Regions from separate parts of the Pseudogulbenkiania sp. MAI-1 genome, predicted to be linked through region 1. Evidence: predicted binding sites of a transcription regulator. Region 1 holds the regulator's gene; the other holds the start of a gene.
The links. Region 1 encodes FNR, which switches genes on or off when oxygen is low (the NO sensors DNR and NnrR bind a similar motif). Its sites were predicted from a motif close to TTGATNNNNATCAA; they were not measured.

Region 1 (4,134 bases):
CAGGTGATGACCTACGAACTGTTCAGCCACACCGGCGTCGGCGTCGACTACCTGCGCGCTGACGCTGAGAGCGCCACGCGCGACGAGGTGGAAGGCTTCTGCGGCCACCTCGACCAGACCCTGGCCGACATCGGCTACTACGAGCGGCGCAACGGCGAGCGCCTGATGCGCCGCCTGCGCACGCTGTTCAACCGCGCCAACCTGCTGCGCGAAGAAGTCGACATCCTGCGCGGCTTCCTCAAGCAGGTGCAGCGCGTGGCCCATCGCGATGACGGCCGGCGCGAGCAGTAGCACCTTCTACCTGCCCTACGCGCACCCGGCGGTGCGCGATCTGGCTTTTCTATTGACGGCGCCGGCGCCCTGGCTCACCGGTGCCGACATCCTGCCCGAGCGCCTGCTGGGCGATGCCGGCCCGGCGCTGTTGGCCGAACTCGATCACGATCCCCGTTCCCTGGTGGACTGGCTTTCCGCCCGTCCGACCACCCGTCTCGGCCGCTATGCCGAAAACCTGCTGGCGTTCTGGTTCCAGCACGTGCCGCACATCGAGTGCGTGGCGGCCAACCTGCAGGTGCAGAACGGCCAACTGCGCACCATCGGCGAATTCGACTTCCTGCTGCGCATCGACGGCGAACCGTGGCACCTCGAAACCGCCAGCAAGTTCTACCTGATGCTGGGCGAGGGGCGCCATACCCTGGTCGGCCCCAGCCTGCGCGACGCCTGGGCGCTGAAGGCCGCCAAGCTGCAGGACCAGCTCGCCCTGTCGCGCCACGAAGCGGCACAGCCGCTGCTGCCGGACGGTTTCGCCGGCTGCCGTGCCGGTGCGCGCCTGGCGGGCTGGCTGTTCTACCCGCATGCGGTCTTGCTGGAGCCGCCGCTGGCGCCGGACCCGCTGACCGGCTGGGCGCGGCCGCTGCTGGCGCCGTGGCCGCGGCGCTCGCTGGAGTCGCGCTGGGTGTGGCTGCCGCGGCTGCGCTGGCTGGCACCGGCGCGGGTGGAGGAGGCGGAAACGCTGGAGGAAGACACGCTGCGCCGCCATCTGGCGGCGGCGGAAGCGCCGCAACTGGTGGCCGAGGTGCTGCCGCTGGCGAACGGCGGCTGGGAAGAGGTGGCGCGCGGCTTCGTCTGCCCACCCTCCTGGCCGCCGCCGGCGCGGCTGGCCGAACTGCTCGACGCGGTGCACGAACTCGCCCTCGGCAAGCCGGTGAACGGCGCGCTCTGACCGCCCCGGCGGCCTGACGCCGCCGAAATCGGCGATTCAGGGAGGGCTCAGTGGCCCGGAGTGGGATGGGCGTTGGCGCAGCCGGCGACCAGCTGCTTGAGCTGCTCGGGCTGCAGCAGCTGGATGTGCTTGTGGTCCACCGAGAGCCAGCCCTGCTGCTGGAACTTGGACAGCGTGCGGCTGACCGTCTCCAGCTTGAGCCCGAGGAAGCTGCCGATCTCCTCGCGGCTCATGCGCAGGATGAAATCGTTGGCCGCGAAGCCGCGCACCGTCAGACGCTGCGACAGGTTGAGCAGGAAGGCGGCGAGCCGCTCCTCGGCCTTCATATTGCCCAGCAGCATCATCACGTTGTGGTCACGCACGATCTCGCGGCTCATCAGCCGGTAGAAATGGTGCTGCAGCGAGGGAATCTCCAGCGCCAGGTTCTGCATGCGGTTGAACGGCAGTTCGCACACCTCGCTGTCCTCCAGCGCGATGGCGTTGCAGCCGTGCACGTTGGCCGAAATGCCGTCCAGGCCCATCAGTTCGCCCGACATGTGAAAGCCGGTGACCTGTTCGCGTCCGTCCTGGCTGGAGATGCAGGTCTTGAAGAAGCCGGTGCGCACCGCGTACAGCGACTTGAAGCCTTCGCCGTTGCGGAACAGCGCCTCGCCGCGCTTCAGGCGCCGGCTCTGACGGATCACCGCATCCAGTCGCGTCATTTCCTCGCGGTTCAGTCCCAAGGGCAGGCACAGTTCGCGCAGCGTGCAGTTGGAGCAGGAGACCTTGAGCGCTTGCAGGGGAACAACAGTCGAGTCAGTCATGCGGGATTCTGCTTGTGTTAAGTAAGCCTTGATGTTGATCAAAGCGTTGGGCCTTGATATCGGTCAAAGCGTTTGCGGGTGGTTTGTCGCAAATTTACCAGCCCACCACTGGTTTTTCCATCGCGAGACATCATGAACGCCACCCACCACCCGTTTTCACCGACGCGCTGCGAATTCGACCGCGCCCTGATCGCCCGTCTGGACGGCGCCGGCCCGCGCTACACCTCGTACCCGACCGCCGACCGCTTCACCGACGACTTCACCGCCAAGGACTACCGTCACTGGCTGCAGCAGCGCCGCATCGGCGCCAACAGCGGGCCGGTGTCGCTGTACGTGCACCTGCCGTTCTGCAACACCGTCTGCTACTACTGCGGCTGCAACAAGATCATCACCAAGGACAAGAGCCGCGCCGACCGCTACCTCGATTACCTCGAGAAGGAGGTCAACCTGGTGGCCGACGTGCTGGGCCAGCGCGAGAAAGTCATCCAGCTGCACTTCGGCGGCGGCACCCCGACCTTCCTGTCGGACGAACAGCTGGAGCGGCTGATGGGAATACTCCGAACCCGCTTCGAATTCTTGGCGGAGGGAGAATATTCCATAGAGATAGATCCGCGCAAGGTCACGCGCGAAACCGTGCTGCATCTCGCCCGCCTCGGCTTCAACCGCATGAGCGTCGGGGTGCAGGATTTCGAGCCGCGCGTGCAGCAGGCGGTCAACCGCATCCAGAGCGAGGAAGAGACGCGGGTGGTGATCGACGCCGCGCGCGAGGCCGGCTTCCGCTCGGTCAGCGTCGACCTGATCTACGGCCTGCCGCTGCAGACGCAGGCCTCGGTGGCCGAAACGGTCGACAAGGTCATCGCCATGGGGCCGGACCGCATCGCGCTCTACAACTACGCCCACCTGCCGACCGTGTTCATGCCGCAGCGGCGCATCAACGAGGCCGATCTGCCGCTGCCGCCGGTCAAGCTCGACATCCTGCAGCACTCGGTGGAGCAACTGTCCGCCGCCGGCTACGTGTTCATCGGCATGGACCACTTCGCCAAGCCCGAGGACGACCTTACCGTGGCCTTGCGCCAGGGCCGCCTGCAGCGCAACTTCCAGGGCTACTCGACGCACGCCGACTGCGACATGATCGGCTTCGGCGTGTCGTCGATCGGCAAGGTCGGCCCCTGTTACAGCCAGAACGAGAAGGATCTCGAAGGCTACTACGCCGCGCTCGACGAGAACCGCCTGCCGGTGCTGCGCGGCATGGTGCTGGACGGCGACGACATCCTGCGCCGCTCCATCATCCAGGCGCTGATGTGCCGCTTCGCGCTGTCGGTGGAGGCCATCGAGCAGGTGCACGGCATCGTCTTCGCCGACTATTTCGCCGCCGAGATGCCGGCCATCCGCGAGTTCCAGCAGCAGGGCCTGCTGACCTTCGACGGCGACTTCCTGATGGTTGAGCCCAAGGGACGCTTCCTGATCCGCAACATCGCCATGGCCTTCGACCGCCACCTGCGCGAGCGCCAGACGAAGGCGCGCTACTCGCGCACCATCTGAGCGGGGCGCGACTCCGGGGGCGGGCTCTTGCCGCCCCTGTGCCGTGCCTCAGTGGATGCGCCGCAACAGCCGCATCGTGCTTTTCTGTCCCACCGCCTCCCCATGGTCCTCCAGCCAGGCCTGGGCACGCTCGCGTCCGGCGGCGAACAGCTCCTGCACCAGACCGTGATGCGGCGTGAGCTTGCTCAGGCTGTCGAGCTGGCCGGTGGTGGCGTCCGCATCGATATGGTGCAGGCGCAGCCGGCGCAGGTGCCGCTCCAGCCGGCCCAGGCTCAGCAGGCTCTTGTCGGCCTCGCGCTTGGCGATGGCCAGCCCCTGCAGCTCGGTGTGCAGCGACGAGCCGAAGCTGATGTCGTTGAGGCGGCGGTCGACGTGGCCCGCGCTGTCGGGCGTCTCCTCCCAGCGCTGCGGCACCAGCGTCACCAGCACGATGTCGCTGGCTTGGCCCTGGTAGGCGAGCGGGAACAGCGGCGGATTGGCGGTCAGCCCGCCGTCCCAGTAGGCCTCGCCGTCGATATGGACAGTGTGGTGCAGTTGCGGCAGGCAGGCGGAAGCGAGCAGATGCTCGGT
Region 2 (4,134 bases), 2.3 Mb from region 1:
CCGTGTCTCCAGCCCGCCCGCCAGCTCCCGCCGCGGTTTCAGGCCCGCCGCACAGACGATGGCATCCACCGCCAGCGTGTCGCCGCCGCTCAGCGTCACGCGGTAGCCCCGAGCGGCCCGATCGACCCGTTCCACCCCGGTCCCGAAGCGCAGCGTGACCTGTCCCATGGCGTGGTGCAGGCGCTGGCTGACGACGTCGGGCACCAGCCGCTCCAGCAAGCGGCTGCCGATGTCCACCAGTGTGACGCGCTTGTGCTGGGCGATGTCGTGGGCGATTTCGGTACCGATCAGGCCACCCCCGATGACCAGCACGTGCTCACTCTGATTGAGCTTGTCGAGATACCGCCGGTACTGCTCCAGGTTGTTCAAGGTCAGGATGTCCTGCGCCCCGTCGCCGCCGATGGGGGGCACGAATGGCTCGGCCCCCACCGCCAGGACCAGGTTGCTGTACGGAATCTGCACCTCCCCCGCCAAGACCTTTTGGGCGACAAAGTCGATGGCGCTGACCCGGGTGTGGGGCCTTACCATCACCTTCAATTCGGCAGCCATGCCGGTGGCACTGTTCTGGACCAACTGCGCGGCACTGGTCTGATGGCCAAAGCCGTGGCTCAACTGCGGCTTGGGGTAGTGCTCGCCACCATCCTCGGTGAGAACGACGACCGGCGTGGTGGCATCGTGCTGGCGGAACGCTCGGGCCAGGGTGTAGCCGGCATGGCCGCTGCCGATGATGACAAGAGGCTTTTTCATCGCATTTCTCCTGGGGCGGTCGGTTACGCGGGAACAAAGTCGCTTTTGCCCATGAAGCACACCGGGCAGAGGAAGGTCTCGGGGACGTCCTGCCAGGCCGTTCCGGCCGCGACCCCCTGGGCCGCTTCCCCCTGTTGCGGATCGTAAATCCACGAGCAGGTCTTGCAGCGCATCTTGCCGCTGCACGAACACGCTGCGGTGGCCTCCGCCGTGTTCTGCCCCGTCTTGCCCAGTTGTTCGATGATGGCCTCGCCAAACCGCACCGCCTGGGTGAGGGCATCGTCGGTCGGACGCCACTCGGCGGCGATGCCCGGATTGAGGACACGGAAACCGGCGTCGTCCAGGCGCCTGGCGATGCGTTCTACCGCGCCGCCACTCCAGCCGTGGGTGCCGAAGGCGGCCGCCGCCTTGTTCTTGAAGCGCAGGCCGGTCATCTCCTCGAGCAGGGCGGCGACGTGGGGCAGCATCACGTTGTTGACGGTCGGGCTGCCGACCAGGATGGCCTTGGACTTGAACACGTGGGTGAGGACGTCGTTCTTGTCGCTGTTGGAGAGGTTGAACAGCTTGATCACGACCTCCTGGTCGGCCTTGCGGATGCCTTCGGCAATCGCCTCGGCCATCATGCGGGTGCCGTTCCACATGGTGTCGTAGACCAGGGTGATCTGGTTCTCCTGGTAATCATCGGCCCACTTCAGGTACTGCTCGACGATCTGGGTCGGCTTGTCGCGCCAGATGATGCCGTGGCTGGTGGCGATCATGTCGATCGGCAGGTTCAGCGCCAGGACCTCGTGGATCTTCTGGGTCACCAGCGGGCTGAACGGGGTCAGGATATTGGCGTAATACTTGATGCACTCCTCGTGCAGTTCGACCGGGTCGCACAGGTCGTTGAACATCTGGGCGCTGGCATAGTGCTGGCCGAACGCATCGTTGCTGAACAGCACGGCGTCGCCGGTCAGATAGGTGGCCATGCTGTCCGGCCAGTGCAGCATCGGCATCTCGACAAACACCAGTTGCTTGCCGTTGCCGAGGTCGAGGCTGTCCCCGGTTTTGACGATGCGGAAATTCCAGTCCTGGTGATAGTGGCCGCGCAGCGATTTGGCCCCGTTGGCGGTGCAGTAGATCGGGGTGTCCGGGATGCGCGCCATCAGCGCCGGCAAGGCGCCGCTGTGATCGATCTCGCCGTGGTTGGCGATGATGTAGTCGATGGCGCCGAGGTCGACCTCCTTGGCCAGATTGGCGACGAATTCTTCGGCGTAAGGCGCCCAGACGGTATCGATCAGCGCGATTTTTTCTTCCTTGATCAGGTAGCTGTTGTAGCTGGAACCGCGGTGGGTGCTGTATTCGCTGCCGTGAAATTCACGCAGCTCCCAATCCTGTTTGCCAACCCAGCGGATGTTGTTCTTGACGGTGAAAGCCATGGCAGAGAGCTCCTTGAGGTGTAAGATTCGTATGAAATGAATCTTATACCTCATAACATTCACCGTAAATGAATCTTATGAGTTATCATGGATTCGCTTGAGGTACATCAAGAGCGGGCTGTTGCCGCGCCCTGTATGTCTATATCGTATGCCTGAATCAAGCTGGCTCCTGCTGTCGGGGTGTCGACGGCAAGATAGAATGCATGTTCGAATCCCACCGAGCGTGCCTGTTTGAACAAACCCATGGATCTGTCCCGACCGTGCGACTGACGGCTTTTACCGACTACTGCCTGCGCGTGATGATGTACAGCGCGCTGGCGGGCGAGCGCCTGGTGACGATCAACGAGATCGCCCAGGCGTACGGCATTTCCGCCAGCCATCTGACCAAGGTGGTGTTTTTTCTCGGCCAGCACGGCTATCTCACGACGGTGCGCGGCAAAGGAGGAGGGATGCGCCTGGCGGACGATCCGCAGCAGATCAACCTCGGCAAGCTGGTGCGTACGGCCGAGGCCGACAACGTGCTGGTCGAGTGTTTCGATCCACTACATTCCCAGTGCCGGATCGCCTCGGCGTGCCGCCTGATGAGCGTGCTGCATGCGGCACAGGAAGCCTTTTATGGCGAATTGTCACACCATACCCTGGCCGACCTTCTCGTCAAGCCGGCAGGGCTCGGACGGGCATTGGGCATCGAAATCCGGCTAGTTTCCGATTGAGGAAACCGGCGAAGCAACGACGCGTCATGTGTCTTCCTTGATCGGCCCCGCTTCTTTCCGGCTATGTAGACACTCCAGAAAACCGGCCAGCAGCGGCGTGACGGGGCCGGGGCGCGTCGCCAGCCCCAGCGACAGGTACGCTCCCTCGTCGCTGATCGGCACGTAGCGCACCCCCTTCATCTGTACGCACTCCAGCGGCGAGGGCAGTAGCGCCACGCCGAGACCTGCCGCCACCAGGCCGATCTGGGTGGTGGCTTCCCGCGCTTCCTGCACGATCCTGGGTTCGAAACCGGCCGCCAGGCAGAGCTGGCGGACCTGCACGTTGAGCCCGGTGCCGGCACCGGCCGGGTAGATGATGAAACTCTCGTCGCGCAACTGTTCCAGCGATGCCCTTGGTTGCGAGGCCAGGGGGTGGCGGGCGTTGATCACCAGCCGCAGCGGGTCGCGGTGGATTTCGTGCAGCACCAGATCGGGCGGGTTTTCCTTGCCGTGGAAACGGACGAAGCCGACGTCCAGCCGTTCTTCGCGCAGGGCTTCGAACTGGTGGGCGGTGAACATCTCGCGCAACGTCAGCTGCACCTGCGGGTAGTGGCGGCGGTAGTCGGAGACCAGCCCCGGCAGCAGGCTGGTGAACGGCAGCGAGGAGGTGAAGCCGATGCGCAGCTCGCCCACCTCGCCGCGGGCGGCACGGCGCGCGTCGTCGGCAGCCTGTTCGACCTCGGCCAGGATGCGCCGGGCATGCTGCAGGTAGCGCTCTCCGGCATCGGTCAGCGCCACGCGGCGCTTGCTGCGCTCGAACAGGGCGACGCCCAGTTGTTCCTCCAGCGCGCGGATCTGCTGGCTCAAGGGCGGCTGGGCGATGTGCAGGCGCAAGGCGGCACGGGTGAAGTTGAGCTCCTCGGCCACGACGACGAAGTAACGTAGGTGACGCAGTTCCACGTGATATCTTTTACGTATTAATCAACGATTAAATATATATTGGACTGGCGGTTTGTCCAGTCCTAGCATTCGGTTATCCAGCCCCACGCCGTGGGCCGCTAGCCGAGTATTGATCATGTCTTCCGACGCCTTAGCCGTACCCCGTCCCACCCCCGTCACCTTTCCCGCCCCTGCGTCCGCCCCCGCACACGAACGCCTGCGCGCCGGCACTCCGGCTTTCCGCCGCACCAGCTGGGGCATGTTCTTCGGCGGCTTCGCCACCTTTTCTGCCTTGTACGGCCCGCAGCCGCTGATGCCGATGTTCTCGCACGACTTCG

Region 2: norV (anaerobic nitric oxide reductase flavorubredoxin) is a predicted target of FNR. The motif match lies at 2,263-2,276, and genes of this name have one in related genera.

What each region holds. Positions count from the first base shown of each region.
Region 1 is NZ_AZUR01000001.1:687,039-691,172, forward strand. Features, by position in the region: gene PSEMAI1_RS0103125 (RNA methyltransferase) at 1-291, shown strand, start outside; gene PSEMAI1_RS0103130 (DUF1853 family protein) at 269-1,219, shown strand; gene fnr (fumarate/nitrate reduction transcriptional regulator Fnr) at 1,267-2,022, opposite strand; gene hemN (oxygen-independent coproporphyrinogen III oxidase) at 2,155-3,564, shown strand; gene PSEMAI1_RS0103145 (patatin-like phospholipase family protein) at 3,613-4,134, opposite strand, start outside.
Region 2 is NZ_AZUR01000001.1:2,949,702-2,953,835, reverse strand. Features, by position in the region: gene PSEMAI1_RS0113775 (FAD-dependent oxidoreductase) at 1-747, opposite strand, end outside; gene norV (anaerobic nitric oxide reductase flavorubredoxin) at 771-2,165, opposite strand; gene PSEMAI1_RS0113765 (Rrf2 family transcriptional regulator) at 2,369-2,878, shown strand; gene PSEMAI1_RS0113760 (LysR family transcriptional regulator) at 2,903-3,817, opposite strand; gene PSEMAI1_RS0113755 (MFS transporter) at 3,933-4,134, shown strand, end outside.